Regions from separate parts of the Paraburkholderia sp. RL17-373-BIF-A genome, predicted to be linked through region 1. Evidence: riboswitches for the same ligand, from Rfam matches in the RefSeq annotation. Region 1 holds a riboswitch; the other holds the start of a gene.

Evidence for each region. A riboswitch is a leader RNA that binds a small molecule or an ion and turns the genes downstream of it on or off. The one in region 1 is predicted to bind glycine.
Region 2: another riboswitch for glycine. It lies ahead of gcvT (glycine cleavage system aminomethyltransferase GcvT); the one in region 1 lies ahead of P0D80_RS18080 (D-amino acid dehydrogenase).

Annotation. Positions count from the first base shown of each region.
Region 1 is NZ_JARESO010000013.1:64,467-80,285, forward strand. Features, by position in the region: gene P0D80_RS18010 (CheR family methyltransferase) at 1-303, shown strand, start outside; gene P0D80_RS18015 (alpha/beta hydrolase) at 470-1,492, shown strand; gene P0D80_RS18020 (secondary thiamine-phosphate synthase enzyme YjbQ) at 1,551-1,970, opposite strand; gene P0D80_RS18025 (thioredoxin family protein) at 2,028-2,348, opposite strand; gene P0D80_RS18030 (DUF2628 domain-containing protein) at 2,602-2,898, shown strand; gene P0D80_RS18035 (hypothetical protein) at 3,043-3,555, shown strand; gene P0D80_RS18040 (sugar efflux transporter) at 3,729-5,057, shown strand; gene gnd (phosphogluconate dehydrogenase (NAD(+)-dependent, decarboxylating)) at 5,431-6,468, shown strand; gene P0D80_RS18050 (HAD family hydrolase) at 6,484-7,176, shown strand; gene P0D80_RS18055 (ankyrin repeat domain-containing protein) at 7,259-7,795, opposite strand; gene P0D80_RS18060 (hypothetical protein) at 7,920-8,045, opposite strand; gene P0D80_RS18065 (phosphoketolase family protein) at 8,443-10,836, shown strand; gene P0D80_RS18070 (acetate/propionate family kinase) at 10,850-12,010, shown strand; gene P0D80_RS18075 (BON domain-containing protein) at 12,014-12,274, opposite strand; gene P0D80_RS18080 (D-amino acid dehydrogenase) at 12,396-13,607, opposite strand; glycine riboswitch at 13,792-13,885, opposite strand; gene P0D80_RS18085 (LysE family translocator) at 14,095-14,727, shown strand; gene P0D80_RS18090 (MFS transporter) at 14,758-15,819, opposite strand, start outside.
Region 2 is NZ_JARESO010000009.1:258,744-274,562, forward strand. Features, by position in the region: gene putA (trifunctional transcriptional regulator/proline dehydrogenase/L-glutamate gamma-semialdehyde dehydrogenase) at 1-1,257, shown strand, start outside; gene P0D80_RS14325 (branched-chain amino acid ABC transporter substrate-binding protein) at 1,346-2,494, shown strand; gene P0D80_RS14330 (thiamine pyrophosphate-binding protein) at 2,638-4,356, opposite strand; gene P0D80_RS14335 (L-serine ammonia-lyase) at 4,575-5,963, opposite strand; gene P0D80_RS14340 (alginate lyase family protein) at 5,993-7,123, opposite strand; gene gcvP (aminomethyl-transferring glycine dehydrogenase) at 7,263-10,199, opposite strand; gene gcvH (glycine cleavage system protein GcvH) at 10,271-10,651, opposite strand; gene gcvT (glycine cleavage system aminomethyltransferase GcvT) at 10,716-11,834, opposite strand; glycine riboswitch at 11,915-12,068, opposite strand; glycine riboswitch at 12,103-12,203, opposite strand; gene P0D80_RS14360 (hypothetical protein) at 12,353-12,703, opposite strand; gene P0D80_RS14365 (oxidoreductase) at 12,899-13,948, opposite strand; gene P0D80_RS14370 (UvrD-helicase domain-containing protein) at 14,286-15,819, shown strand, end outside.

The DNA.
Region 1 (15,819 bases):
GAGGGCGCGCAAGTGTGGCCGCAAACCAATGGCGCGGCCGCGCTGGAGGTTGCCGCGCATCAACAGTTCGACCTGATCCTCTCGGATATCGGCATGCCGGGCATGGACGGCTATGAGCTGATCGCGGCGTTGCGCAAACTGCCGGCCACGGCGTCGGTGCCCGCGCTCGCGCTCACCGGCTTCGGCCGTCCGCAGGATGCCACGCGTGCGATTCGCGCGGGCTACGACGCGCATCTCGGCAAGCCGGTTTCGCTGCAGGCGCTGCTCGATAAGATTGCGCGCGCAACCACTCCGAACCGTTGAGGGTTCGATCTGATTTTTCGTCTTGGCGCGGGCTTCGGACAGCCCGCGCGACCTGCCGTCGACGGGTATAGCGCTTGCTGAAATTGACAGCATGCACGGTTGTCGAGCGCCGGTCCTGAAAGCCTCCGATGAGTCCGTGCCCTTCATTTTCTGCAGGAGCATGGACATGACACTCGGCGATACGATCAAAGGCATGGTCGGCATGGATCCAACGGGACATGCCGATCCCGATATGAAAGCGGTGCTCGACGCGCTCAAGAGTCTGGACCCGAAGCCCATCGAAGATTGCACGGTGGAGGAGGCGAGGCACCAGCCCACGCCCGCCGACGCCGTCAAAAAACTGATGCAGAACCCCGCGTTCAGCGCGCGGCCTGCGCTGGAACTGGAGGCGGTGCGCACGCAAGACATCATGATTCCAGGCGCGGCCGGCAGCAATTCGGCGCGGGTGTACACGCCGCAAGGCGAGGGACCGTTCCCGCTGATTCTGTATTTTCACGGCGGCGGCTGGGTGATCGCCGACCTCGATACCTACGATGCCACGCCGCGTGCCATGGCCGCCCAGAGCCGGGCGATCGTGGTGTCCGCGCACTACCGGCAGGCGCCGGAGCACCGGCTGCCGGCCGCTCACGACGACGCGTTCGCCGCATGGGGCTGGCTGATCGGGAATGCAATGAGCGTCGGCGGCGACCCGGACAAGATCGCGATCATGGGCGAGAGCGCCGGCGCCAATCTGGCGATCAACGTATCGATCCGCGCGCGCAACACGGGCATCCGCATGCCGATGCATCAGGCGCTCATCTATCCGGTGGCGAGCAACAACATCGTGTCGATCTCTTATGAAGAGAATCGCAATGCCAAGCCCTTGAACAAGCCGATGATGCTGTGGTTCATACATAACGTGATCAACAGCGAGAGCGATCTCACCAGTCCGTTGATCGACGTGGTGAGCGCGGATCTGTCACGCTTGCCGCCGGCTGTGATAGTGACCGCGGGCATCGATCCGCTGCGCTCGGACGGTGAGAAGCTCGCGCAGAAACTGCACAGCGCGGGCGTGCCCGTCGAGCATCGCAATTATCGGGGCGCGACGCACGAGTTCTTCGGCATGGCAGCGGTGGTGCAGGCGGCGCGCGACGCGCAGGCCTTCGTGTCGCTCGCGCAGCGCCAGGCGTTCGGCGGCGCGCCGCTTTGAAGCGGTGAGCGGTCCGTTTGGTTCTCTATCGAACTTTCGAGTGCAATGGAGCGCGCCGTCATTCGCCGATCAGATGCAGCACGATGTCCCGATGCTGCGTGTGAAGGCGATGTTCGAACAGATACAACCCTTGCCAGGTGCCGAGCACCATCCGCCCATGTTCGACCGGCACCGATAATTGCACTTGCGTGAGCGCGGTGCGCAAATGGGCCGGCATGTCGTCCGGGCCTTCGGCGTCGTGTTCGTAACGCTCGGCGTCTTCGGGCGCGAGGCTCGCGAAGTAGCGCTCCAGGTCGCGCTGTACCGAAGGGTCGGCGTTTTCCTGAATCAGCAATGAAGCCGACGTATGGCGGCAAAACAGCGTCAGCAGCCCTGTGTCGATGCCCTGCGCGGCGACGAAGCGGCGCGCTTCGTCAGTGAATTCGACGAGGCCGCGGCTGCGGGCCTTCACGCTCAGGTGGTGGATGGCTTGTCGCATGATAGTTGTCGGGTGGAGATGGCGCGGCGCATGAGGCGCAGCGTGCGCCGCTAGACCTCAGAGCGACGTCAGCACGTCCGCGATTTCCGCGGCGTTGGCCGGACGGACCACCCGCGCGACTTCCGTGCCGTCGCGCATCAGGATCAGCGTGGGCCAGAGCTTGACCTTGAACGAGCGGCCGAGCGGGCGGCCCGGGCCGTCTTCGATCTTCAGATGCCTGAGGCCGTCGTGCGGTTCGAGGGCTTGCGCAATCGACGCCTGCGCGCCCTGGCAGTAGCCGCACCAGTCCGTGCCGAATTCGACGAGGGTGGCGCCCGCCAGGGCGTCGAGTTGGGCTCGCGAGGGGGCTTGGGAAGAATAGGCTGTCTGGGTTGCCATGCTTGCTCCGGAGCGGTTCAACCTGTGCAGGCAGGGGCTTGGGCCGCCGTGGCGCCCCTGCGGGTGGAATTGCCAAGAGTAGCAGCTATCCCCGGGATCGTCAGTGAGCCTGGCTTCGCCCGATGCGCGGCCCGGCGCGGCGCGCGGCCGCGTAAATTTCACGCGAACTCATATTCTTGCCGCCATGGCGTGTTAAACATTCGTCCGGTGCTGCCGGCAGGCAGCGAAACATCGAAGGCAGGAAGGGAAAGAAATGGGCGAAAGGATTTATCTGCGCTACCCCGGCAAGGAAGAAACAGTCGCGGTGGCTACCGGTTTCAGTTGGGGTGCGTGTCTGCTGGGCTTCGTCTGGGCCTTGTCGAAGAAGATGTGGTTTGCTGCTTTCGTCATGCTGGCGATCAACTTGCTGCTCTTCTGCTCGGGTCTATGGGGCGAAACCGCCGACCTGATCGGACTCGTGCTGTCGGTGCTGTTCGGTATCGCTTGCGGTATGTATGGCAATCAGTGGCACCGCTGGACGCTCGAAAAACGCGGTTACGTCGTGCAGTAACGCGCGCTGCAAGGCGCGGTCGGGAGTTGCATAGCGGGAGCGGATATTGCTAGCTTCACGCCGCACGTGCATGCACCGAAGCGAAACAAAGACAACGAAGCGCGCGCCGTCGAACCGATTCCCAACGCGTCATGGAGGCATCCCATGCCAAATGCAGTTGCTCCACGCCGTTCCGCCGTGTTGTTCAACCTGCTGCGCCGCAACCGGGCCGGGGCCGCGCTGGCCGTGTCGCTCGGCGTCGCGCCGCTTGCGCATGGCGCCGAACCGAGCGCCGCGCCGGGCGCGGGCATGGCTGGCGCACCCGGTGCTTCGAGCGCCACGGCACCGGCAACGGCCGCCGCATCCGCGCCCGACGACACCTTTCTGCTCACCATCTTCCTGCGGCACGACGAGTCCAAGCCGCTGCCGAAGATCAACGACCAGTTGCGCGCACAAGGATTCTTCAAGACTTTTCCGCCGCCCGGCATCGAAGTGGTGTCGTGGTACGTGATGATGGGCATCGGCCAGGTGGTCACGCTGCGCGTGCCGGCGAGCCGCCTGCGCGAGGTGAACCGGGCGATCGAAACCACCGCGTGGGGCGGCTATCGCACCGAGTTTTATCCGACCTACGACTACAAGGCGCAAGCGCAGCAGATGCGCGCGGCGGACGGCAAGTAGCGTGCTCCACGCCGTCGGTGGCGCGGCAACGGTGCGGTCTGCAATTTTGGGATGCGGTGGCGCGGGTTTACGCGCCCGCGAGCTAAGCCGATAATGCCCCGGTCGTTCCGGCCACGAAGTGTGCGGCGTGCATAGCGCGTCGCAGGCTCGCTTTCCCTGACCCACCGCCCCTCGTGTTAAAAACCTCACGTTTTTTCGACCTGCTGCGCATTCCCGGCTTCAAGCCGCTCGCCGCCGCGACGCTCATGCTCGGTGTGGCGATGTCGTTCACCGCTCCCTATCTCTCCCTGTTCGGCGTCGAGCGCGCCGGCATGACGCCGTTCAGGCTCGGCGTCTTCATGACGCTGATCGCGGCGAGCGGGGTGCTCGCCAGCACCTTCGCGGGCCGCTGGAGCGACGCGAGCGGGCGGCACCGGCCCTTGCTGCTGGCCGCGCTGATCGCGGCGGCGCTCGGCTATCTGTGCTTATGCGTCGTGCGTGATTACCGGCTGCTGCTGGTGGTCGGGATCGTCTTCATCGGCGCGGGCGGCTCGGCCATTTCGATGGTGTTCTCGTTCAGCCGCGCGGCCTTGCCAGTAGCGGACCCCGCGGAGCGCGTGTTCGCCAGCGCGACCTTGCGGACCATTCTGTCGGCGGCGTGGGTGTTCGGGCCGTCGGTGGGCGCGCTGGTGCTCGCCGCCAGCAGCTTTTACGGGCTCTTCCTGTTCGCCGCCGCCAGTTTCGGCGCCTGCGCGACGATCGTATGGCGCATGCGGGAGCCGCAGGGCCACCTCGGCGATCACACGGTGGAAGACACGGCGTCGGAGCCGTCGGCTTCGATCACCGTGCCGCCGCTGACCGCGCCCGGCGAAGATGCGCACGAGGACTTGCCGGGCGTCGCCTCGGCCATCGACATCGGCCGCGCGGTCGCCGCCCTCACCTTGCTCGGCCTCGCCGCGAACGCGACCATGATCGTGCTGCCGCTCTACATCGTGCATGGGCTGAACGGCACGCATCTGGATGTGTCGGTCATGCTCGGCCTCGGCGCCTTGATGGAGATTCCGATGATGCTCGCGCTCGGCGCGAAGTCGTCGGCGCTGCACAAGCCGAACTGGCTGGCCGCCTGCGCCGCGGTGCACGCGGTGTATTTCGTCGGCATGTCGCTGGCGGGGAATGTCCACATGCTGATCCCGATGCAGATGCTCAACGCATTCGTGGTGGCCGTGACCTCGTGCCTCGGCATGACCTATGTGCAGGATCTGATGCCGCAGTCGCCGGGCCGCGCCACCGCGCTGTTTTTCAATGCGGCGCGCGTCGGCTCGATTCTCTCGGGCGTGTTGTCGGGCTTGCTGGTGCAGGCGTTCAGCTATCGCGGCACGTTTCTGTTCTGCGGCCTGCTGGCGCTGTGCGCGCTGGTGCTGTTCGCCGTGCCGGGCTATCGCTATCCGTTGATGTGGAACGCCGTGAAGCGTTTTAAGCGTTCGCAATACGGCAAACTCCAGGCACGACAGCGACAGCGCTAGACGCGCCGGCTTCAAGGGCAAACACGAACTGCAAGAAAGCGGTCAGCCGAATCGAAGCCTGCGCGGGCGCCATGCCGCGCAACCCTGACGCAAGCGCACACTGCCCAGGAACTTTACGCCGCGCAAAACCTCTGCAAAAAGGCGTATCGTCTTTCGATGCATGGGCGATGCCCGCTTCGCTGCAAGAGCGAATCAGGGCTGCTACCGTGTGTCCGGCGCACGCGAAGAAACACCACTACAGTAAGTGTAGCCACGTGCGATTCCTGACGCCGCCACTGAAGCGCTCAGCGAAAACGCAACATAGCCGCGGTAGAACGAAGCAAAACGTCGAAGCAAATCCAGCAGCGCAACGAGGCACTTTCCGGAGCGAGATATGCAGCTAGGCATGATTGGATTGGGGCGCATGGGCGCCGACATGGTGCGGCGCCTGACGAACGGCGGTCAGCACTGTATCGCCTTCGACGTGCAACCGGCGGCGGTGGAGAGGCTGAAACAGGACGGCGTAGCGGGCGCGGCGTCGCTGGAAGACCTCGTCGCGCAACTCGAGAAGCCGCGCGCCGTGTGGCTGATGGTGCCCGCCGCCGTGGTCGACATGACGCTGGAGAAACTCGTGCCGTTGCTGGAGCCGGGCGACATCGTGATCGACGGCGGCAACTCCTATTACCACGACGACATCCGCCGCAGCGCCGAACTGGCCGAGCGCAAACTTCACTATGTGGACGTCGGCACCAGCGGCGGCGTGGCGGGCCGCGAGCGCGGCTACTGTCTGATGATCGGCGGCGAGCCTGAGGTCGTGAAGCGGCTCGAACCGATTTTCGCGACGCTCGCGCCGGGTGCCGGCTCAGAGCCGGCCACGCCGGGCCGTGTCGCCGGCTCGAGCACCGCGGATCAAGGCTTCCTGCATTGCGGGCCGCAGGGCGCGGGGCACTTCGTCAAGATGGTCCACAACGGCATCGAGTACGGCATGATGGCCGCGTACGCCGAGGGTCTGAACATTCTGCATCACGCCGACGCCGGCAAGCAGGCGCGCGAGGCTGACGCCGAAACCTCGCCGCTGCGCCGACCCGAGCTATACCAGTACGATCTGAATCTCGCCGACGTCACCGAAGTCTGGCGGCGCGGCAGCGTGATCAGTTCATGGCTGCTCGATCTGATCGCCGGGTCGCTCGTTAGCGATGTCGAGCTGAAAAACTACGCAGGACGCGTATCCGATTCAGGCGAGGGGCGCTGGACCGTGGCGGCCGCCATCGACGAAGGCGTGCCTACGCCGGTGCTGAGCGCGGCGCTGTTCGCGCGTTTCAGTTCGCGCGGCGAGGCGGATTTCGCGAACCGCGTGCTCTCGGCTATGCGGAAGGATTTCGGTGGCCACGCCGAGAAATCGGCCACGCCGTCCGATAAGCCGAAAAGCTGATTCCAGGGAGCCGCGATGCAAGCCACCACCTCCACGCCGCACGACGTCGTGTTTCTGTTCGACTGCGACAACACCTTGCTGGACAACGACCACGTGCTCTCGGATCTGCGCGCGCACATGATGCGCGAGTTCGGCGCGGAGAACAGCGCGCGGTACTGGGAAATCTTCGAGAACCTGCGCACCGAGCTCGGCTATGCCGATTACCTGGGCGCGCTGCAGCGCTATCGCTCGGAGCATCCGCGGGACACGCGGCTGTTGTTGATGTCGTCGTTCCTGATCGACTATCCGTTTGCGAACCGCCTGTATCCGGGCGCGCTGGATGCGCTCCGGCATGTGGGCGAGCGCGGTCCCACGGTGATTCTCTCCGACGGCGACGTGGTGTTCCAGCCGCGCAAGATCTCCCGCTCTGGGCTATGGGACGAGGTCGAAGGGCGCGTGCTGATCTACATCCACAAAGAGTTGATGCTCGATCAGGTGATGGAGTGCTATCCCGCGCGCCACTATGTCATGGTCGACGACAAGCTGCGCATTCTGACGGCCATGAAAAAGGCGTGGGGCGCGAAACTGACGACGGTGTTTCCCCGCCAGGGGCACTATGCATTCGATCCGAAAGAGATCTCCAGCAATCCGCCGGCGGATGTGACGGTGGAGCGGATCGGCGAGTTGGCGGAGATCGACGTGGAGTTGTTGTTGGCTGAGAAACGCTAGAGGGTTCGCGGCGCTGGCGCGTCTCCATGAATGTGTCATTCACATGGAGAGCAACAGCGCCGCCTGCCAATACCGTTTCGCTTTATGAACCGAGTTCCTTCAGGCGCGCTTGCGCATCGCCGGCGCCCATGCGGCCCGCCGCATCCAGTGCCGTCACGCCGTTCGCATCGCGGGCCTTCGGGTCCGCGCCATGCGCAATCAGCAATTCCATGATCGCCGTGCGATTGAACATCGCCGCAATCATCAACGCGGTGCGTCCGTCCGGCGACGCCCCTTCGACATCCGCACCATGCGCGAGCAAGGTTTCGATCACGGTGTCGAAGCCCTTGAACGCCGCGCCTGCAATTGGCGTCTGTCCGTTGTCGTTACGCAGATCGGGATCGGCGCCGTGTTCGAGCAGCGTGCGCACGGCGTCCGCGTGACCGTGGTAGCTGGCGAGCATGACGAGGCTGTCACCTTTGTCGTTGCGCAGATTCGGCGGCACGCCTTTTTCGATCACCGCCGCGAGCATGGCGGCATCGCCGCTCCGCGCGAGGTCGAAAACCTGGTGCGCCAGTTCGAGCAACTTCGGGTCGATCGGCTGGCCGGAGGGCGGGGAGGTATCAGCGTGGTCCGTCAATGGAATCTCCTTGCAATCAGGCTGGGCGCCCCAGGTCTCGGAAAGGCGGGAGACCACACGTGAAGGCGCCGGGAAGATTGCTCAGGATACACATTTTGCGCCGGCGACGCCCGCGCAGCGGCACTCAGGCGTGGCCGAACAGCTTGACCAGCAAGCCGAACACGCCGATCAGAATGGCGACACCCGCGAACAGGAACACCAATGTCAGAACAAGGATCAACGGCGCTTTGAGGCGACTGGGTGTCGGCATGATGGAATGTTTGGTAAGGGGCGAGCAAGGCGGTACGCGCCAGATGCGGTCCGCCGTCGCGCATGAAGCATGAGCAGCTTAAAGGCATTCGCTTAATATGCGCTTAAAGTCTAACGCATGCGTCATGAGGCGGAATGTCATCACGGTCGCGCGGTCGCAGATGGATCAAGCTTTGGACGATTGCGTCGAACCATGCGGCCCGCTTCCTGTCACACTGACGATCACCAGACAAGGGCGCAAAGGCCCGCTGCCACGGGCCTTTGCCCTTACGCTTTCGTTGTGTCATCCGCATGACAGCATGGCCGGTACCGCTGATTTCTTTCGCGCCGGCCGCCTCACGAATCATCGTTGCCGCATCCGCCAACCTGCCTGACAGTCCTTTCCAAGGAGTGACACCATGGCTGAAGCAACCTCTCATCCCACGCCGCCGCAAACATTAGACCCCGACACGTTGCGCAACATGGACCGCTACTGGCGAGCCTGCAACTACCTGTCGGCCGGCATGATCTATCTGCGCGACAATCCGCTGCTGCGCGAACCACTGAAGCCCGAACACATCAAGAACCGCCTGCTGGGCCACTGGGGTTCGGACCCGGGGCAGAGTTTCCTGCTCGTGCATCTGAACCGGCTCATCAAAAAGCTCGATCTGGACATGATCTACGTGGCCGGTCCCGGTCATGGCGCGCCGGCCACGCTGGCTCATTGCTATCTGGAAGGGCACTACTCGGAAATCTACCCCGACCGCAGCGAAGACGAAGCCGGCATGCAGCGCTTTTTCCGGCAGTTTTCGTTTCCCGGCGGCATCGGTTCGCATTGCACACCCGAGACGCCCGGCTCGATTCACGAAGGCGGCGAACTCGGCTATAGCCTCTCGCACGGCTACGGCGCCGCGTTCGACAATCCCGATCTGATCGTCGCCGTGATGATCGGCGATGGCGAAGCGGAAACCGGCCCGCTCGCCACCTCCTGGCACTCGAACAAATTCCTCAATCCGATCCGCGACGGCGCGGTGTTGCCGGTGCTGCATCTGAACGGCTACAAGATCGCCAATCCGACCATTCTCGCGCGCATTCCCCGCGAGGAACTCGAAGCTTTGCTGACCGGCTACGGCCACAAACCGTATTTCGTCGAAGGCGACGATCCCGCCGTCATGCATCAGCAGATGGCCGCGACGCTCGAACAGTGCATCGGCGAAATCCGCGCGATCCAGCAGCGTGCGCGTGAAAGCAACGACGCGTCGCGGCCGCGCTGGCCGATGATCGTGCTGCGTTCGCCCAAAGGCTGGACTGGCCCGAAGGAAGTCGACGGACACAAGGTGGAAGGTTCGTGGCGCGCGCATCAGGTGCCCGTGCTCGATCCGGTGACCAACGGCAAGAGCCTGAAGCTGGTGGAAAGCTGGCTGCGCAGTTACGAGCCTGAGACGCTGTTCGACGAAGCAGGGCGCCTCGTGAAAGAACTGCGCGAACTCGCGCCCGTGGGCGCGCGCCGCATCAGCGCCAATCCGCATGCGAACGGCGGCTTGCTCTGCAAGACACTCGACATGCCGCCGTTTCGCGATTATGCGGTGGCGGTCAAAAAGCCGGGCGGCTCGTACACGTCGCCGACCGAGGTGCTCGGCAAGTTCCTGCGCGACGTGATGCGCAACAACATGACGAACTTCCGCGTGTTCGGCCCCGACGAGACCGCGAGCAACAAACTGACCGCGATCTATGAAGCGTCGGAAAAAACCTGGCTCGCGCAAACCGAGCCGAGCGACGCAGACGGCGGCGACCTTGCGGTAGACGGCCGCGTGATGGAAATGCTCAGCGAACACACGCTCGAAGGCTGGTTCGAAGGCTATGTGCTGACCGGCCGCCACGGTTTGTTCGCCACGTATGAAGCCTTCGTCCACGTGATCGACTCCATGTTCAACCAGCACGCCAAGTGGCTGGAGAAAGCCAAGCGCGATCTCGGCTGGCGGCAGCCGGTGCCATCGATCAATCTGCTGATCACGTCGCTCGTGTGGCGTCAGGATCACAACGGCTTCACGCACCAGGACCCCGGCTTTCTCGATGTCGTCACAAATAAAAGCCCGGACGTGGTGCGTATTTATCTGCCGCCGGACGCGAACTGCCTGTTGAGCGTCGCCGATCATTGCCTGCGTTCGCGCGACTACGTCAACGTGATCGTCGCCGACAAGCAGCCGCACCTGCAGTATCTCGACATGGACTCGGCGGTCACGCATTGCACCAAGGGCATCGGCATCTGGGACTGGGCGTCGACGGATCAGGGCGTCGAGCCGGATGTGGTGATGGCCTGCGCGGGCGACATCGCGACCATGGAGGCGCTCGCCGCCGTGCAGATTCTGAAGGAGCAGTTCGCCGACCTGAAGATCCGCTTTGTCAACGTGGTCGATCTGTTCCGCCTGATGCCCGAGCATGCGCATCCGCACGGTTTGTCCAACCGCGATTTCGATTCGCTGTTCACCGCGACCAAGCCGGTGATTTTCAACTTCCATTCGTATGCGTCGCTGGTTCACAAGCTGACCTATAACCGCACGAATCACGACAACCTGCATGTGCACGGCTATCACGAGAAGGGCAACATCAACACGCCGCTCGAACTGGCGATCATCAACCAGGTCGACCGCTTTTCGCTGGCGATCGACGTGATCGACCGCGTGCCGAAGCTGCGCGGTGTCGGCGATCATGCGAAGGAATGGTTGCGTGGCCAGATCATCGAACATCTGGCTTATGCACATTCCGAAGGCATCGATAAGGAAGAAATCCGCAACTGGACGTGGAAAGGCTGAGCGAGGCATGACCATGCACACTGCAAACAGCGCTGACGATCGAACGATTCTGGTGTTGAACAGCGGTTCGTCGTCGCTGAAGTTCGGGCTGTTCAGGCACGCGGGCGATGACGAATCCCTGTTGCTGGAAGGCAGTGCGGAAGGCATCGGGCGCGACGACGGCAGTTTGCGGATCAAGGCGCCCGACGGCCGCGTGCTGGTGCAGCAGGAGCGCGTGCTCGAATCGCAGATCGATGCGTTGCAAAAGCTCGCGCAGGTGCTCACGGAGCAGCACCATGCGCGGCCTTCGGCCGTGGGGCATCGGGTGGTGCATGGCGGACCCCATCTGCGCGCGCATCAGCGCATTACCGCCGACGTGCGCCGTCAATTGCATGATGCCGTGCACTTCGCGCCGCTGCATATTCCGCCTGCGCTTGCGTTGATCGACGAGGCCGAGAAGATTTTCGACGACGCGCCGCATTTCGCCTGTTTCGACACGGCGTTTCACGCGACACTGCCGCCGCGCGCGGCACACCTTGCGTTGCCGCGCCGCTATGCGGAAGCCGGTGTGATGCGCTATGGCTTTCACGGTCTCTCGTACGAATCGCTGGTGACGCGGCTCGGCGCCGACTTGCCGGCGCGCGCCGTGTTCGCGCATCTCGGCAACGGTTCGAGCGTGTGCGCGTTGCGCGACGGCCAATCGATCGATACGTCGATGGGTTTGACGCCGACCGGCGGCGTGCCGATGGGCACACGCAGCGGCGATCTCGACCCAGGCGTGCTGCTGTATCTGATGCGCGTGGAGAAGCTCGACGCCGGCGCATTGGAGACGCTGCTGAATCGCCAGAGCGGCCTCGCCGGTTACGCGGATGGCGAAAGCGATATGCAAGCTCTGGAAAAACGCGCAGCAGCGGGCGATGCCAATGCGTCACTCGCGCTCGATGCGTTCGCGACCGCCGTGCGCAAGACGATCGGCGGCTATGCGGCGTTGCTGGGCGGAATCGATTTGCTGGTGTTTACCGGCGGCATCGGCGAGCACAGCGGAGAGATTCGCAGGCGCGTGTGCGACGGGCTGGCTTTCATGGGGCTAACGGAAAGCGATCCGGCGGGCAAGGTGAGGGCGATTCACACCGAAGAGGAAAAGCAGATCGCGCGGCATTGCCGCATGCTGCTGCGGCAAACGCAGACCGGCTGACCTTCACCTTGCCTTGACGACGGTGTGATCCGACACGCCCGTTACGCCGAACAGGCGTGTCACGTCTTCGAGCGCCGCGGTGCGTTGCTGATCGCGTTGCAGTTCGCCGCGCAGCGTGATGCGGCCGCGCGAGACGTGGACTTTCACGGCGTGTTCGGGGACCGCGGCGTCCCAGGCGAGACGCCGGGTCGCCTCCGCGGCGATCTGCGCGTCGCTCAGGCGTGCGCTGTCTGCCTTGTGGTTCGCTGCACGGGTGTAGGGCATGGAGTTCTCCGCGGCACTGATGCGTATGGGGAGAACACTAGCAGAAGTGGCGAATTTTGCATTCGGCGGCGGCAGTGGTGACATCGCGCTACCGCCGCCTGCAAAACCCTGTCAGCAAGCGCTACTGAATCGCGCCCGCCAACACCTGCGCCGTCGCGGCCGACAACGTCCAGCCCAGATGTCCATGCCCGGTGTTGTAGAACACGCCGCGCCGTTTGCCGCGGCCCACCTTGGGCAACATGCTCGGCAGCATCGGCCGCAAGCCCGCCCACGGAATCACGCGCGAGGTCGACACCTCGGGGAAATAGCGCCGCGTCCAGTCCACCAGCGGCGCAATCCGGTCCGAACGGATATCGCGGTTGAAGCCGTTGATCTCCGCCGTGCCGGCCACGCGAAAACGATCCACGCCGAGCCGGCTCGTGACGATCTTCGCGCTGTCGTCGAGCAGGCTCACCCACGGCGCGCGCTGCTGGCTGAGTTCGTCATCGAGACAGACGGTGATCGAATAGCCTTTGACGGGGTAGATGTTCACGTGGTCGCCCAGCATCGAGGCGAAATCGCGGCTCTTCACGCCCGCGCACACGACGATCCGCTCGAACGCGAACCGCTGCGACTCGCCTTCGAGATCGACCGTCAGCGTAAAGCGGCCCTCCGGCGGCTGCTCGATCGACGTGATCTGCGCATCGTAATGAAACTCGACGCCGTGCCGCACGCACGCCTGAGCGAGGCCGCGCGTGAACTTGTGAATATCGCCGGTCGAATCGGATGGTGTGAAAAAGCCGCCGTAAAAATCGCCGTGCAGCGTGGGCTCGATGCCATGCAGCTCGCTCGCCGTCACCGGATTGCGGTCGAGCCCGCCTTCGCGCAGCAGTTCGTTCACCTTGCTCGCGGCGTCGAATTCCTTGCGGGTCTTGTAGATGTGCAGAATGCCGCGCCGCTCCAGATCGAAGTCGATGCCTTCGGTCTCGGCGATCGAAAACAGATGTTCGCGCGCGGCAATCGCGAGCCGCACGGTTTCAACCGTGTTCGTCCGGTAGTGTGGAATCTCGCGCAGGAATTCGCCCATCCACGAGTACTTGTGCCAGGTGGGCGTGGGGTTGAGCAGCAAGGGGGCGTCGCGCGTGAGCATCCAGCGCAGGCCCTTCATGACGGTGGCCGCGCTGTTCCAGACTTCGGCATTGCTGGCGGACAACTGGCCGCCGTTGGCGAACGAAGTCTCCATCGCCGCATAGCGATGGCGCTCGAAGACGGTAACGTGGTGGCCGCGCTGAGCGAGGGCGTGAGCGGTCGTGACGCCGGTAATGCCGGCGCCGATAATGGCGATTCGTGACATGACATGGTCCAGAGTAGTTGAGCATCACCGGTGTCGATTTCGTGTCGAAACCGGCGTCGATGCCCCATCTGTCCATGTACCTGAGAGTTTCTTCCCCGCGGCAGCCGGGCCCGATGCGAGCCGTGTGCGGGGAATCCCCTTCGGTGGGCGCACAGGGTAGTCCAGTGCGCCGCTCTCCAGATGTTCCTGCTGCGCGGTCCTTTTGCCTGAGAGTTTCCGGGGCGGTTGCTCCGTCGGCGTCGTCACGAACGTCTGACGATCTCTCCCGCGCTGCATTGCAGAACGGCTCGACAATACCGTTCAAAAAATTTCACCGCAAGTCTTTCCTGCGATGCACTGCGCAAGCGGCGGTCTGAAACTGCTTGAGTGGAGATGAAGGCGGGGCATGCGTCGCTACGAATTTTCGAGCCCGTACGTCGCGCCGAAATGGCCGGCATCGGCTATATTTGGCGGCACCGCCCAACCTTCATTTGCAGAGGAGAATGACGTGCCCGCTTTCCCAACGCTGCTCGCCTTCGGTCTGGTGTCGCTCGGCATGGTGCTCACGCCGGGGCCGAACATGATCTATCTGATCTCGCGATCGCTCTGCCAGGGGCGGCGCGCGGGCCTCGTTTCGCTCGGCGGTGTCGCGCTCGGCTACGTGTTCTACATGTTCTGCGCCGCGTTCGGCATCACGGCGCTGCTGTTGACGGTGCCGTACGCGTACGACGCGTTGCGCTTCGGCGGCGCGCTCTATCTGCTGTATCTGGCGTGGCAGGCGGTCAAGCCGGGCGGCCGTTCGCCGTTCCAGGTCCGCGATCTGCCGCACGACAGCCGCCGCAAGCTGTTCACCATGGGCCTCGTCACCAACCTCGCGAATCCGAAGATCGCGGTGATGTATCTGTCGCTGCTGCCGCAATTCATTTCGCCGGGGCACGGCAGCGTGCTTGCGCAGTCCATTGCGCTTGGCTGCGTGCAGATCGTCATCAGCGTGACGGTGAATGCGCTGATCGCGAGCATGGCGGGTTCGATCGCCGTGTTTCTCGCCGGCCGTCCGATGTGGCTGCTGATGCAGCGCTGGCTGATGGGCACCGTGCTCGCCGGACTCGCGGTACGCATCGCGTTCGATTCGCGTCGTTGATTCGCTTCAGACGCGCTATCCGTTGCCTGGTCAGCCAGACCGGGCACCCGAGCCTCTGAACACCCAGCCGTTGAACAGCGCCCCGCAGAGCATCAACGCGCTGGTGATGAGGAACACCGCCTGCATGCCGAAATGCGCGCCGGCAAAGCCGCCCGCGAGCGGACCCGCCACCTGGCCCGCGTAATTCGCCGAAGTCGCATAACCGAGAATGTAGCCGGCCGAGCGGTCGGGCACGTTGTGGCGGATCACGCTCGTGATCGACGGCAGCAGGCCGGCCAGCGCCAAGCCCATCAGAAAGCGCAGCGCCACCAGTTGCCAGCCGCTCGTGACGAACGCCTGCGGCACCAGCAAGGCCGCGCACACGGCGAGACACACCACGATCACCCTGGGCGCGCCGATGCGGTCGGCCAGACGCCCCACACGCGAAGCCGCCAGCACGCTGCCCAACGCCGACGCCGACATCACGAAGCCGGACACCAGCGTGACGTGCCTTGCGTCGTGCACCAGTTGGGCGACGTACACGGTGATGATCGGCTCGATCGACATGTTGGCGAACATCAGCAAGCCGGAGGTGAACAGCATTGCCAGCACCGGCCGCAGGTCGGGCACGCTGGCCCAGCCGGTCGCCGCGTCCGCTGCGTGCGCCTTGCCGCCCTTGCGCTCGACCGGTTGCTCCTTGACGAGCAGCGTGGTCGCGATGAACGCGCAGAAGATCATCGCGCCGGCAATGAAAAACGTGTTGCGGATACCGATCAGCGGCGGCAGCGCGCCGCCCACCAGCGGGCCGACGAGACTGCCCGCCATCACGCCCGAAGCCAGCGTGCCGAGCGCCCATCCGGTGCGTGAGCGCGGCGTCTGCGTGGCGATCATCACGGTCGCACCCGATGCATAGCCGCCGACGAGACCCGCCAGAAACCGCAGCCCCACCAGTTGCCAGACATTTTGCGCGAGCCCGAGCAAGGACATCACGATGGCCATGCCGAGGCTCGCGCGAATCAGGATCAGCTTGCGTCCGTAGCGGTCGGCCATGCGTCCCCACAGCGGCGACACCAGCGCGGCGGCGAGGAACGTCGCACCGAACGCGACGCCGGA
Region 2 (15,819 bases), on a different contig from region 1:
GTGGTCGCGGACGTGCTGCAATCGTCTTTCGACTCCGCCGGTCAACGGTGTTCCGCGCTGCGCGTTCTTTGTCTGCAGGACGATGTTGCGGACCGCACGCTGGAGATGCTGACCGGCGCGATGCGCGAACTCGCCGTGGGCAATCCGGATCGTCTGTCGATCGATGTCGGTCCGGTGATCGACCTCGACGCGAAACGCGGCATCGACTCGCACGTCGCGGCGATGCGCGAGAAAGGCCGCAAGGTCGAGCAACTGCCGATGCCCGACGGTTGCGCACAAGGCACCTTCGTTCCGCCGACGCTGATCGAACTCGACAGCATCGACGAATTGAAGCGCGAAGTGTTTGGCCCGGTGCTGCACGTGGTGCGTTATCGCCGCAGCCAGCTCGACAAGCTGCTGGAACAGATCCGCACGACCGGCTACGGCCTGACGCTCGGCATCCATACGCGCATCGATGAAACCATCGCTCACGTGGTCAGCCGCGCTCACGTCGGCAACATTTATGTGAACCGCAATGTGATCGGTGCTGTGGTGGGTGTGCAGCCGTTCGGCGGTGAAGGTTTGTCGGGCACGGGTCCGAAAGCGGGCGGCGCGCTGTATCTGCAGCGTTTATTGGCGACGCGTCCGGCCGGTTTGCCGAAGTCGCTCGCACAGGCATTGGTCGCGGATGTACCGCACGCAGCAGAAAACAGCGACAATCCGTCCGCTGCGTTGACGGCGTATCGCGACTGGCTGATTGCTGAACAACAGCCGGTGCTGGCCGCACGCTGCGACGGCTATCTGTCGCATGTGCCGGCGGGCGCCACCGCGGTACTGTCGGGACCGACTGGCGAGCGCAACACGTACACGCTCGGCGCGCGCGGCACGGTGCTGTGTGTTGCATCGACGGCGAGCGGTGCGCGCGTGCAGTTCGCCGCGGCGCTGGCTACGGGAAATCGCGCGTTGTTCGAAGGCGCTGCTGGTGAACAATTGGTGGCGCAGTTGCCCGCATCGCTGAAGTCACATGCGAGCGTGAAGAAGAGCGCTGACACGCCGTTCGACGCCGTGCTGTTCGAAGGCGATAGCGACGAACTGCTGGCGCTGGTGAAGGAAGTCGCGAAGCGTCCGGGCCCGATCGTTTCGGTGCAGGGCGTCGCGGCACGCGCGTTGGAAAGCGGCGATGAGGATTACGCGCTCGAGCGTCTGTTGACGGAACGCTCGGTCAGCGTGAATACGGCAGCAGCCGGCGGTAATGCGAATTTGATGACGATCGGTTGAGCGAACCTTAACGATCTTTTCAAAAAAGAAGGAAGCGGTACGGCGACCCCGAAACCGCTCCATCCACACCTGGTACCAAGGAGAAGCTATGCAACACAAGATGAAACAGCTGGCAGGCGCTGCACTGGTTGCAGCGATGTCGCTGGCGGGGACGGCCAATGCTCAATCGACGGAAGATGTGAAGGTCGGCTTCGCCGGCCCGATGACGGGCGCGCAGGCGCACTACGGCAAGGACTTCCAGAACGGCATCACGCTGGCAGTGGAAGACATGAACGCGACCAAGCCGGTGATCGGCGGCAAGCAAGTCCGCTTCGTGCTGGATTCGGCCGACGACCAGGCTGACCCGCGCACCGGCACGACGGTTGCACAGAAGCTGGTGGATGACGGCATCAAGGGCATGCTCGGCCACTTCAACTCGGGCACCACGATCCCGGCTTCGCGCATTTACGCGAATGCGGGCATCCCCGAAATCGCAATGGCGACGGCGCCGGAATACACGCAACAAGGCTTCAAGACCACGTTCCGCATGATGACGTCCGACACGCAGCAAGGTTCGGTCGCCGGCACGTTCGCGGTGAAGACCTTGGGCATGAAGAAGATCGTGATCGTCGACGACCGCACGGCCTACGGCCAAGGTCTGGCGGATCAGTTCGAAAAGGCAGCGAAGGCAGCGGGCGGCCAGATCGTCGATCGTGAATACACCAACGACAAGGCCGTCGACTTCAAGTCGATCCTGACCAAGCTGAAGTCGGTGCAACCGGATCTGATCTACTACGGCGGCGCGGATTCGCAAGCGGCACCGATGGTCAAGCAGATGAAGGCACTGGGCATCAAGGCGCCGCTGATGGGCGGCGAAATGGTCCACACGCCGACGTTCATCCAGATCGCGGGTGACGCGGCGAACGGCACGGTAGCATCGCTCGCCGGCCTGCCGCTGGAAGAAATGCCGGGCGGCAAGGACTACGTCGCGAAGTACAAGAAGCGTTTCAACGAAGACGTGCAAACGTACTCGCCGTACGCTTACGACGGCGCAATGGCCATGTTCGACGCAATGAAGAAGGCGAACTCGACCGATCCGGCCAAGTACCTGCCGGTGCTCGCGAAGACCTCGATGCCGGCAGTGACGGCGTCGAACCTCGCGTACGACAGCAAGGGCGACCTGAAGAACGGCGGCATCACGCTGTACAAGGTTGTCGACGGCAAGTGGACGACGCTGCAAAGCGTGGGTGGGAAGTAAGCAGCTCTGCCTGCTAGAGCACTCGGCTGCCGCGTGATGGTTTGACGCGGCAGCCGATGCAAAAAAAGCCCTGCGGTTTTCGAACGCAGGGCTTTTTGTTTGGTACTTCGCGACGTCGCCTGCCGAATGGCACGACAACGCAACTACTCCCCTCGCATCTTCCTCCCCTGCTCACGAATCTGTTCCAACGTCGCGCCCGGCGTGCTCGCTTCCTGCGGCATGCGAATCTCGATCACCGCCGCGCACTTCGCCTCCATCGAACGCTTTAGCGCAGGCAGAAAATCCTCAGTCCGCTCCACCGTCTCACCATGCGCGCCGAACGAACGCGCGAACGCTGCGAAATCCGGATTGGTGAGCCCGGTGCCATGCACGCGGTTCGGATAGTGCCGCTCCTGATGCATGCGGATCGTGCCGAAGTGACCGTTATTCACCACAATGAACAGCACATGCAGGTCATACTGCATCGCCGTCGCGAGTTCTTGCGCGGCCATCATGAAGCAGCCGTCGCCGGCCAGCGCAACGACAGCGCGTTGCGGATACATCGACTTCGCCGCGATCGCCGCCGGCACGCCGTAGCCCATCGCGCCACTCGTCGGCGCGAGTTGCGAACGGTAATGGCGATACGAAAAGTGCCGATGCAGCCACGTCGCGTAATTGCCCGCACCGTTGGTGAGAATCGCGTCGTCCGGTAGATGCGCGCGCAACTGCTGGATCACTTCGCCCATCTGCACGTCGCCAGGAATCTGACGCGGTTTGCGCCAGTCGAGATACGCTCGATGCGCCTCGTCCGTCGCGCCCGACCAGGCGAGTTTATCGGACGAAGGCTTCAACTCCGCAAGCAGCGCTGCCAGCTCTGGCATGCCGGAAACGATCGGCAGATCCGCCGCATACACGCGGCCCAATTCCTCCGCACCTTGATGCACATGCACGAGCGTTTGTTTGGTCTTCGGAATGTCGAGCAGCGTGTAGCCGTTGGTCGTCGCTTCGCCCAAACGCGGTCCGATTGCGAGCAGCACGTCGGCGTCGCGGATACGTTGCGCCAGCGCCGGATTGATACCCAAGCCGACGTCGCCGGCATAGTTCGGATGCTCGTTGTCGAGTGTGTCCTGAAAGCGGAACGCGAGTCCAACCGGCAGTTGCCAGTTTTCGACGAAGCGTCGAAAGTCCGCGCACGCAGCAGGCGTCCAGCCGCTGCCGCCCGCAATCACCATCGGCCGTTGCGCGCCTTCTAGCAATACGCGCAACTTCTCGATCTGCGCCGCCGACGGTGACGCCGCGACGCGCTGATACGCCGGCGCGCCGGCCACGGCTTCGCATGCATCGCTCAACACGTCTTCCGGCAACGACAACACCACGGGCCCTGGACGCCCGGAAGTCGCCGTGTGAAACGCATGGCTGAGATATTCGGGAATGCGTTTCGGATCGTCGATTTGTGCGACCCACTTCGCCATCTGACCGAACATGCGCCGATAGTCGATCTCCTGGAATGCCTCGCGGTCGAGATGCTCGCGCGCGCATTGGCCGATCAGCAGAATCATCGGCGTGGAATCCTGGAACGCGGTGTGCACGCCGATCGACGCATGCGTGGCACCCGGTCCGCGTGTGACGAGTGCGACGCCTGGCCGGCCGGTCAATTTGCCGACGGCCTCCGCCATATTCGCCGCAGCCGCTTCGTGACGGCAAACAATGGTCTGGATGCGTTCGGTCTCGTCGTGCAGCGAATCCAGCACGGCAAGAAAACTCTCGCCAGGCACACAGAAAACACGCTCGACACCGTGCGTGAGCAAAGCATCGACGACGAGACGCGCGCCAGTGGTTTGAGCGGCGGCGGAACCGGAAACAGGAGCATTCGGCTGCGACATTGCGGTGAAGCCTCCAGGCAGTGCATGAGTGCGATGTGAGGATGCCGCCGTCGGCAGGACGCTAGCCGATGCGGCGCTTCGACAGCTTACGCCGAGCGCGGCTGCGCTGTCACGGCGCAGCGCAACCTTGGTGCTCGCGCATCACGTGCCGCGCGAATAAAAACGCGAGCCTTATAGCCCGCGTCGTCATTCATCGTAAAGCCCGGAAAGCGCGCAACTCAACACTCGACGATATTCACCGCCAACCCGCCGCGCGACGTTTCCTTGTACTTGGTCTTCATATCCGCGCCGGTTTCGCGCATGGTCTTGATCACCGAATCGAGCGACACGTAATGGCTGCCATCGCCGCGCAAAGCCATGCGCGCCGCATTGACCGCCTTCACCGATGCCATCGCATTGCGTTCGATGCACGGAATCTGCACCATGCCGCCGACCGGATCGCACGTCAGCCCAAGGTTGTGCTCCATGCCGATTTCCGCGGCGTTCTCGACCTGGCGTGGCGTGCCGCCCATGACGGCAGCAAGCGCGCCCGCCGCCATCGAACACGCGACGCCCACTTCGCCCTGGCAACCCACTTCGGCGCCGGAAATCGACGCGTTCAGCTTGTACAGAATACCGATCGCCGCGGCGGTCATCAGGAAGTCGATCACGCCTTGCTGATTCGAGCCCGGCATGAAACGCGTGTAGTAATGCAGCACGGCCGGGATGATGCCGGCCGCCCCGTTGGTCGGCGCTGTCACCACGCGTCCGCCGGCGGCGTTTTCTTCGTTGACGGCGATCGCATAGAGATTGATCCAGTCGATCATCGACAGCGGATCGCGCAATGCCAGTTCAGGATTGCCCGACAGCGCGCGATACAACTGCGGCGCGCGACGCTTCACCTGGAACGGACCGGGCAAGTTACCGTCGGCGTCCGGATTGTTGATGCCGCAACCTCGCGATACACACGATTGCATCACGTCCCAGATCTTCAGCAAGCCCGCGCGCGTCTCTTCTTCCGTATGCCAGACGCGCTCGTTGTCCCACATCAGTTGAGCGATGCTCTTGCCGGTGGATTCGCACAGCGCGAGCAACTCGTTGCCGCTGCGAAACGAATGCGGCAGTTGATCGACGGCGCTCAGCACCTTCGTGTTCGGCGCGCCAGCCGTGACCACGAAGCCGCCACCCACCGACAGATAGGTCGATTCCCGCAACGTTTCGCCCTGCGCGTCGAACGCGCGCAACTTCAGACCATTCGGATGCTCGGGCAGCGCCTGACGATAAAACGAAATGTGATCCTTCTGCACGAACGGCACCTCGTGCGTGCCGAGCAGCGCCAGCTTGCGGGACAGGCGCACGGCTTCGAGCCGTTCAACGATCGTGTCCGGGTCCACAGTGTCGGGCGCATCGCCCATCAGGCCGAGCATGACGCCGCGATCGGTGCCGTGCCCCTTGCCCGTCGCGCCGAGCGAGCCGTACAGATCCACTTTCACCGATGCGGTCGCAGCGAGCAGCCCATCGCGTTCGAGCCCGTGTGCGAACATCAGCGCCGCGCGCATCGGCCCGACCGTATGCGAACTGGACGGACCAATGCCGATTTTGAAGAGGTCGAACACGCTGACTGCCATTTACTGCTCCCTGCTGATGATGAGTTGGTTTACCGCGCCGACAGCGGCAAACACACGGCGAGCCACGCGGGCGGCGTCGGTGCGAGCTGCAGCGCGATCGGCGTATAGCGCCCGTCGAGGCGCGCCGCCAGGTGAAACAGTTCCGTCGCGTTCTTCGGGTCCCACTGACCCGAATAGCCGGGCAAGCCGGCCTCGCGACGTCTTGCATCGAACGGAACGCTCGAATGCACGAATTCTTCATGCGTCTTGCTGCCGGCCGCATACGGCTCCAGCCAGTTGAGCGCGGCTTGCAGCGAGGCGCCGTCCGCGCCCTTTTCCGGCAGCCAGTTACGGTTATGGCGGCGCGCGGCGAGCGCGGCCGTCACGAGTGGCTGCAGATCGTAGGTGACATAATGCAGCGCGTCGCGTTCGCTGAAATCGATTGTCGAACCATCTGGCTCGATGTTGTCGCCGATATGCTCGACAAACAGACGCTGCGCCGCGTTGATCATCTTGCGGTTATCGAGCGTGAACGCGGCCATCGCAATCAGTTTGATCCGATGACTCTGCCAGTTGTTCTTGAACGTCCCTTTGAGCGGCCGAGGTTGCGCGTCGATTTGGCCGATGTAGCCGTTCGCGAGTTTCGTCAGGAACGCCATCGACGCATTGCGCGTTTTCACCGGCAACGCACTTGCCGTCATGTCGTACGCGAGAATCAGTCCTTCAAAACGGGTTTCGTCGATCGGATTGAAACTCGGTTGATAGGTCGTGACCCAGGCAAACAACAAGCGGTCGACGAGCTTGAGATAGCGGTCGTCGCTGGTGGCGCGCCAGGCGAGCGCGGCGTCGCGCAACAGATCGAGATCTTTCTCCGCTTCGACGCTCTGGTCGTAAATGCCCTCGTGCGGCAGCGTGCCTTCGGTGTGCAGTTTCGCCAGCGCATGCGGCTGATCGTTCAGATGCGCCTGCACATTGCTCACCAGCGCTTTCACGCCGGGATCGGCGTTCGTGCGTTCGCTGGTTTGCAGGGCGGGCGCCGCACAAAAATTCATCGCGGCCTGTGCTTGCCGCAGCGGCAGCAGCACGGCTGCGCCAGCCAACAGCAGCGTGCAGGCTTGCCGCCATGTCGGCGCTCGCGTTGCTTCGGTCCGGCTTTGCATCAATCGCACCTTTCGCGCCATGCGAAACTCCTCGTTAGGCTGATTCGGTGTGTGATGTTAGCCGTTTGCGGCCAGGAGCGACAGAGAACCGAGGGCAGAACCACGCACCGCCCTGCCGCCTCTTTTCGAGGCAACGGGCGATGCGCGATAACTGTCCAGCTTACTCGTAGTCGGCGATCGGCACGCAGGAGCAGAACAGGTTGCGGTCGCCGTACACGTTGTCCGCGCGGCCGACCGGTGGCCAGTACTTTTTCGCGATCAGCGTGGGCAGCGGATACGCCGCGGTTTCGCGCGCATACGCGTGCTTCCAGTCATTCGCGATGACCACCGCTGCCGTGTGCGGCGCGTGCTTCAGCGGATTGTCTTCGCGGTCCGAGCGGCCTTCTTCGACGGCGCGGATTTCCTCGCGGATCGCGATCATCGCTTCGATGAAACGGTCGAGTTCTTCCTTCGATTCCGATTCGGTCGGCTCGACCATTAGCGTGCCCGGCACCGGGAAGCTCATTGTCGGCGCGTGGAAGCCGTAGTCGGCGAGACGCTTGGCGACGTCGTCCACGGTGATGCCGCTGGTTTCCTTGATCGGACGCAGATCGAGAATGCATTCGTGCGCGACCAGTCCGCCCGGGCCCGAATACAGCACCGGATAATGCGGCGCGAGTTTCTTCGCGACGTAGTTCGCGTTGAGGATCGCGGTTTCGGTCGCGGCGGTGAGATTCTTCGCGCCCATCATCGCGATATACATCCACGAGATCGGCAGGATCGACGCCGAACCGTACGGCGCGCCCGACACCGCGCCAATGCCGTTCGGCGCGCGTTCATAGCCCGACGAGATCTGGTTCGGCAGGAACTGCGCGAGGTGCGCGCCGACCGCCACCGGCCCGACGCCCGGTCCGCCGCCGCCGTGCGGAATGCAGAAGGTCTTGTGCAGGTTCAAGTGCGAGACGTCGCCGCCGAACTGGCCCGGCGCGGTCAGGCCGACCATCGCATTCATGTTCGCGCCGTCCACATACACCTGGCCGCCGTGCGCGTGCACGATCTCGCAGATTTCACGCACGTTCTGCTCGAACACGCCATGTGTGGACGGATACGTGATCATGATCGCCGCGAGTTTGTCGGCGTGCTGATCGGCCTTCTTCTGCAGGTCTTCGATATCGACGTTGCCTTGCGCGTCGCACGCCACCACGACCACCTGCATGCCGGCCATCTGCGCCGACGCCGGGTTCGTGCCGTGCGCCGAAGCAGGAATCAGGCAGACATTGCGATGCGCTTCGCCGCGCGACGCGTGATACGCGTGAATGATCAACAGGCCGGCGTATTCGCCTTGCGAGCCGGCGTTCGGCTGCAGCGACACGGCAGCGTAACCGGTGGCCGCGACCAGCATCTCTTCGAGCTGATCGATCATTTCGCGGTAGCCGACGGTTTGCTCAGCCGGCGCGAACGGATGGATCTGGCCGAATTCAGGCCACGTGACCGGCAGCATTTCCGAGGTCGCGTTCAGCTTCATCGTGCACGAGCCGAGCGGAATCATCGAGCGGTCGAGCGCAAGATCCTTGTCCGACAGGCTGCGCACATAGCGCAGCATTTCCGTTTCCGAATGGTGACGGTTGAACACATGGTGCGTGAGGTACGCGCTGGTGCGTTCGAGCGCGGCGGGGACCGACGCCGTGTTCGACGCGGCAAGCTTTTCGTCGAGCGTGTCGACTTGCGGCACGTCTTTCGCGCCCGCGGCTTGCGCGAACACTTCGAGCAGATCGGCCAGATCGCGGCGCGTGGTGGTTTCGTCAATCGACAGGCCGACTTGCGTGTCGCTCACGCGGCGCAGATTGATGCGCTTCGCTTGCGCGGCGTCGTGCAGCGCTTGCGTACGCGCGCCGGATTCGAACGTGAGCGTGTCGAAGAAGCTTTCGTTGGCGAGCGTGTAGCCGAGCTGCTTCGCGCCTTCCGCCAGCAACGCAGCGATGCGGTTCACGCGCAGCGCAATGGTCTTCAGACCGTGCGGGCCGTGATAGACGGCGTACATGCTGGCCATGATCGCGAGCAGCGCTTGCGCGGTACACACGTTCGAGGTGGCCTTTTCGCGGCGGATATGCTGTTCGCGCGTTTGCAGCGCGAGACGCAGGGCCGGATTGCCTTGCGCGTCGACGGTCACGCCGACGAGACGGCCCGGCATCTGACGCTTGAATTCGTCGCGCACGGCGAGGTATGCCGCATGCGGGCCGCCGAAGCCGACCGGCACGCCAAAGCGCTGCGTGTTACCGACGGCCACGTCCGCGCCCCATTCGCCCGGCGGCGTGAGGACGGTCAGCGCGAGCAGGTCGGCGGCGACCACCACGTGGCCGCCCGCTGCATGGATTGCTTCGGTGAGCGCGCGGTAGTCGCGCACGTCGCCGTTCACGCCCGGGTATTGCAGCAGCACGCCGAACGCGTTCACATTCGCCGCTTCCGCAGCCGGGCCCACCTTTACTTCGATGCCGACCGGCGTGGCGCGCGTCTTCACCACTTCGATGGTTTGCGGCAGCACGTCGTCGGCCACGTAGAACACGTTCGACTTCGGCTTGCCGATGCGTTGCAGCAACGTCATTGCTTCAGCGGCAGCGGTGGCTTCGTCGAGCAGCGACGCATTCGAGATCGCCAGACCCGTCAGGTCGACGATCATCTGCTGGAAGTTCAACAGCGCTTCCAGACGGCCTTGCGAGATTTCCGGCTGGTACGGCGTGTACGCGGTGTACCACGCCGGATTTTCCAGCACGTTGCGCAGAATCACCGTCGGCGTGTGCGCGTTGTAATAGCCCTGCCCGATGTACGAGCGGAACACCTGGTTCTTGTCCGCGAGTTCGCGCAGCGCGGCGAGCGCTTCCGCTTCGCTCTTCGGTTGCGCGAAGGGGCCGAGCGGCAGCGTTTCGGTGCGGCGGATCGTCTTCGGAATGACGGCGTCGATCAGCGCGGCGCGCGACGCGAAGCCGAGGGCTTCGAGCATCGCGTGCTGGTCGGCCGCGTCCGGGCCGATGTGCCGTTCGGCGAAGGCGTCATGCACTTCGAGCGCGGCGAGCGAGAGAGGAGTGCGGTTCATCAGACGATCCGGGTGTTCGAGCTTCATGGGTGTTCCTGGCGGTGCGGCTGTCCGTTCGAAAAGGACACCGCACCTGTCGGGTTAAACGTAAAGGTGAATCAGGCGCCGATTGACTTGGTGTACGCGTCGGCGTCGATCAGACGGTCCTGCGTGGCGTCCGCAGCCGGCTTGATCTTGAAGAGCCAGCTTTCGTACGGCGTGCTGTTCACCGAATCAGGCGTGTCGGCCACGGCGGTGTTCGCTTCGATGATTTCGCCCGAAACCGGCGCGTAGATATCGGAAGCGGCTTTCACCGATTCGATGACGGCGACGGTGTCGCCTGCCGTGACGGTCTTGCCCAGTTCCTGGACTTCGAAGAAGACGATGTCGCCGAGCGCTTCCTGCGCGTGGTCGGTGATGCCGACCGTCAGCGTGCCGTCCGCTTCGGTGCGGACCCATTCGTGCGATTCGGTGTATTTCAGATCGGCCGGGATGCTCATCGGATGCTCCTATGCGGTGTGATTCGGTAGTGACTTGAAAAAAGTGGACGAACGCGCCGGTTGCTTAAACCGCAAGCACTTTGCCATTGCGCACGAACGGCAGTTTTACCACGCTTGCAGGAACGTTTTTGTCACGAATCTGAACGTGCACGGTGTCGCCTGGCTGCACGCCCTTCGGCACGCGCGCGAAGGCGATCGATTCCTGCATGGTCGGGGAAAACGTGCCGCTGGTGATTTCGCCTTCGCCCTGCGGCGTGACGACTTTCTGATGAGCACGCAGCACGCCTGCCGCCTTGCCGTTGTCCTTCAGCAGAATCAGGCCGACGAACGCGGCCTGCGAACCGTCCGCTTCCAGCTTGCCTTTGCCGACGAAGTCGCGCGGCGAGGTGAGGTCGACGGTCCAGGCGAGGCCGGCGTCGAGCGGCGAGACGTTGTCGTCCATATCCTGGCCGTACAGGTTCATGCCGGCTTCGAGGCGCAGCGTGTCGCGCGCGCCGAGACCGGCCGGGCGCACGTCTTGGGCTTGCAATGCGTTCCACAGCGCTTCGACGTGATCCGCCGGCACGATGATTTCGAAGCCGTCTTCGCCGGTGTAGCCGGTGCGGGCGACGGTCAATTCGCCGAACGGCGTGTTTTCGATGCGAGTGGCGTTGAAGGGCTTCAAGGCTTCCGTGGCGGCGCGCGCGGCCGGCACGGTTTGCCAGACTTTTTCGCGTGCGTTCGGGCCTTGCACGGCGACGATCGCAAAGTCGCGACGCGGCGTGATGGTCAGGCCGAAGCCGCCTTCGGCGTTGAGCTGGCCGAACCAGGCGATGTCTTTATCAGCGGTGCCAGCGTTCACGACCACGCGGAAGTGATCTTCGCCGAAGTAATAGACAATCAGATCGTCGATCACGCCGCCGTCCGGGTTCAGCAGGCAGGAGTACAGTGCGCGGCCGAGCGTTTGCAGTTTGGCGACATTGTTCGCCAGCGCGTATTCGAAGAAGGCGCGCACGCGCTCGCCGGTGAAATCGACGACGCACATGTGCGAGACGTCGAACATGCCAGCGTCGGTGCGCACGGCGCGGTGTTCGTCGATTTGCGAGCCGTAATTGACAGGCATGTCCCAGCCGCCGAAATCGACCATGCGGGCATTGAGCGCACGGTGGGTGGCGTGAAGCGGGGTGTGTTTGAGTTCGGTCATGGGGCCTCGGGCATCTCGCGAAACAAAAAAGGCCATGCGGCGCTACGCCTCGCGGCCTTCTGGCTGCGAGCGTGGTCCTGCATGACCCCTCTGTCCTCGATACCTGAGAGATTGCGCCACCGTGATCACATTGACGTGCCGCGGTGAAACGCGCGCCCCTTCGGTGGGCAGCTTGCCAGAATCTGCTCGATTAAACGATGCAGACGGCTACTGCCGCTCTCCAGAGTGCGAAAAACGAGTGCCTCGATGTTGCCTGGACGCGGGTTTTTCGACGCGGTCGGTCCTTTTGCCTGAGAGTTTGCGGGTGTGCCCCTTCGGCGGCGCGGCCTGCGATTTTCAGCGGCCAGCGCGCTCTCCCGACGCGTGCGGCGAATGTACGCGAGGGCCGGGGGCTTGTCAAATAAAGGCCCGCGAGCGGCGCGGCGGTTGACGCACCGCTCTCGCGCCTGTCAAAAAAAGCGCGGGACGTGATGCCGCGCTCGTGCTGCTTTTGGTGCCTGACCTGACGTGCGGCGCGATTATTCGCCGATGGCGTGCGCCGCGTTGTCCAGCTCCTGATTCAGCACGCGCTGTTCGTCGCTGGAGAGGCCGCCGCCATGTTGCGCGGCCATGTCGTGCGCTTCCTGACGGATCACGTCTAGACGATGATGCAGCGCGCCGCCTTGGGGCGGCGGGTAATAGCCCTGATTCACGCGGTTGTCGATCCGGCGGCTGAGATTGTCGATGCGGCCGTCGACCTGACGCAGGCGCTGATCCGCGATCTGTTGCGGGTTGGGACGAGGCGCCGGCTGGGGTTGAGGCGCCACCACACAGGCGGCGAGGGAACTGAGCAAGGCGCACGCGGCGAGCGCGCGGATAGTACGGGGCATGGACTCTCCGGAAGTCATTGTCGTTGTGTGGTGCTACCCGGTAGCAACGGATGACTGCCGGGCCGCGCTGACCGGCAGCGCGGCCTTATTTGTAACGTTATGTTCCTTTCGGGCTTGTCAGGGTTTGGCCCGCGCGGCATGGGTGGCGAGTGCTATTTTAGGTGCACAAGCCGTTTCGACATGCCGGCCAAATCGTCAGCGAATCCGCTCAAACGGCAGCCGGACGCCTTCTTCCGAACTGCGCGCCGCAAGCTCGATAACCGTCATTACGTCGACGGCGTCCTGTGCGCTGACCGGGAATTTCACGCCGTGCCGGATGGCGTCGGCCACCGCGATGTAGAACCCGGTGTAGTCGCCATTGCGCGTCGGCAACTCGCGCTCGACCTCCTGATCGCCTTCCTGCACGCGCAGCACACCGGCGGCATTGCCGGCGCCGAAACCCTCGTCGCCCGGCCGCAGGCCCGCCTTCAACTGATCTTCCTGCGTATCGAGGCCGTATTTCATATAGCTGCCGCGCGTGCCGTGGATGGTGAAGCGCGGCGCGACCAGTGCCGTCAACGCGCTGGCGTGCAGCACCACTTCGAACTCACCGTAGCCGAGCTGGATATGCACGTAGTCGGGTGCGCCGGCGTCGTCGCGATGGGTGCGCACGGTGGCCGACACGGTTTGCGGCGCGCCGAACAGGGCCAGCGTCTGGTCGATCAGATGCGGCCCGAGGTCCAGCAGCAAGCCGCCGCCTCGCGACGCTTCCTCGCGCCAGCGTTGCCGCACCTCCGGCCGGAAACGGTCGAAATGCGATTCGTATTGCGTGATCCGTCCCAATTCGCCGCTCGCGAGCAGGTCGCGCACGGTAAGAAAATCGCCGTCCCAGCGACGGTTGTGAAACGGTATGAAGAGTTTGCTCCGGGCGAGCGCGATGTTGGCCAGCGTGTGGGCGTCGGCGGCGTTCAGCGTGACCGGTTTGTCGACCACCACGTGCTTGCCCGCTTCCAGCGTGCGGCGCGCCAGGTCGAAGTGCGTATCGTTCGGCGTGGCGATCACGATGCAGTCGATTTCTTCGAGCGCCAGCAGCGCGTCGAGGTCGGCCACCACCTTCGTGTGCGGATAGTCGGCGAGCGCGCGCTCGGGTTGGCTCGTGGCAATGGCCGCGACGCTCGCGCGGCCGCAGTGCTCGATCACCGGCGCATGGAAGGTCGCGCCGGCGAAACCGTAACCCATCAATCCAATCTTCAGCGATGCGGACATGCTTGTCTTCCTGCAAAATCGGCGCGCCGCTTTGCCACCGCGGCGACGGCGCGCAACACCGCAATTGTGGCATGTCCTGAAGGTGGACCGTCAGCGTCGTCGGCTCGGCGCATGTTGATCGGATATTGCTTTTATGAGGCGGGCATCCGTTGCATGCATCCGTGTTAACATCGCTCCTCTCGCGCGAACCGCAGCGGGCCGGAACACCCTCGCACCGCGCAGGGCACCCGTTCCAGCCGCCGGGGCCGCGCAGCATGCCCCCGGGCCTTCGGCCGGCAGTCGCCGCTCCGCTACGCCCTCAACCGCCGCTTTCAACCGCATCACCCATCCACAGACGATGTCCGCAGGCCTGAACCCCGCTCAAAATGAAGCGGTCCGTTATCTTGACGGTCCGTGTCTCGTGCTCGCCGGCGCAGGCAGCGGCAAGACGCGCGTGATCACGCAGAAGATCGCGCACCTGATCGAGGCCAAGGGCTTCGAGCCACGTCACATCGCCGCTGTCACGTTCACGAACAAGGCCGCATTGGAAATGCGCGAGCGCGTGGGCAAGCTGCTCGAAGGCAAGACGCTGACCACGCCCGGCAAGGAAGGCCGCAAAGTGCCCGTCAATCAGTTGACGGTCTGCACTTTCCACTCGCTCGGCGTGCAGATTCTGCGGCAGGAAGCGGAGCACGTCGGCCTGAAGCCGCAGTTCTCGATCATGGATTCGGACGACTGCTTCGGCATGATCCAGGAGCAGGTCGGCTCGACGGACAAGGGCTTTATCCGCAAGATCCAGTCGATCATCTCGCTGTGGAAGAACGGCATGATCATGCCCGAGCAGGCGATCGCGATCGCCGCGAACGAGGACGAACATCAGGCCGCGATTGTCTACCGCAATTACGTGGCGACGCTGCATGCGTATCAGGCGGTCGATTTCGACGACCTGATCCGTCTGCCCGCCGAACTCTTCGAAAAGAACGAGCAGGTGCGCGACCGCTGGCAGAACAAATTGCGCTATCTGCTGATCGACGAGTATCAGGACACCAATGCCTGCCAGTACGAACTGGTGAAACTGCTGGCCGGCAAGCGCGCGGCGTTCACGGCGGTTGGCGACGACGATCAGGCGATCTACGGCTGGCGCGGCGCGACGCTCGAGAATCTCGGCCAGCTCAGCAAGGATTTTCCGAAGCTGCATCTGATCAAGCTGGAGCAGAACTACCGTTCGACGGTGCGCATTCTGACCGCCGCGAACAACGTGATCGCGAACAATCCGAAGCTGTTCGAAAAGAAGCTGTGGTCCGAACACGGCATGGGCGACACGATCACCGTCACGCCGTGCAACGACGAAGAGCACGAGGCCGAGTCCGTGGTGTTTCGCCTGTCGGCACACAAGTTCGAGCGGCGCGCGAATTTCCGCGACTACGCGATCCTGTATCGCGGCAACTTCCAGGCGCGCATTTTCGAGCAGGTGTTGCGGCGTGAACGGATTCCGTATGTGCTGTCCGGCGGCCAATCGTTCTTCGACAAAGCCGAGATCAAGGACATCTGCGCTTATTTGCGCTTGATCGCCAACGCGAACGACGACCCCGCGTTCATCCGCGCGATCACCACGCCGCGGCGCGGCGTCGGCAATACGACGCTCGAGGCGCTCGGCTCGTTCGCGGGCCAGGCCAAGGTGTCGCTATTCGAGGCCGTGTACATGGGCGGCATCGAGGCGCGTCTGTCGCCACGGCAGATCGAACCCATGCGCGTGTTCTGCGACTTCATGCAGCGCCTCACCGATCGTGCCGAGAAGGATGCCGCCGGCACGCTGCTCGACGAACTGATGGACGCGATCCACTACGAGGCTTATCTGTACGATGCGTTCGACGAACGCCAGGCGCAGGCCA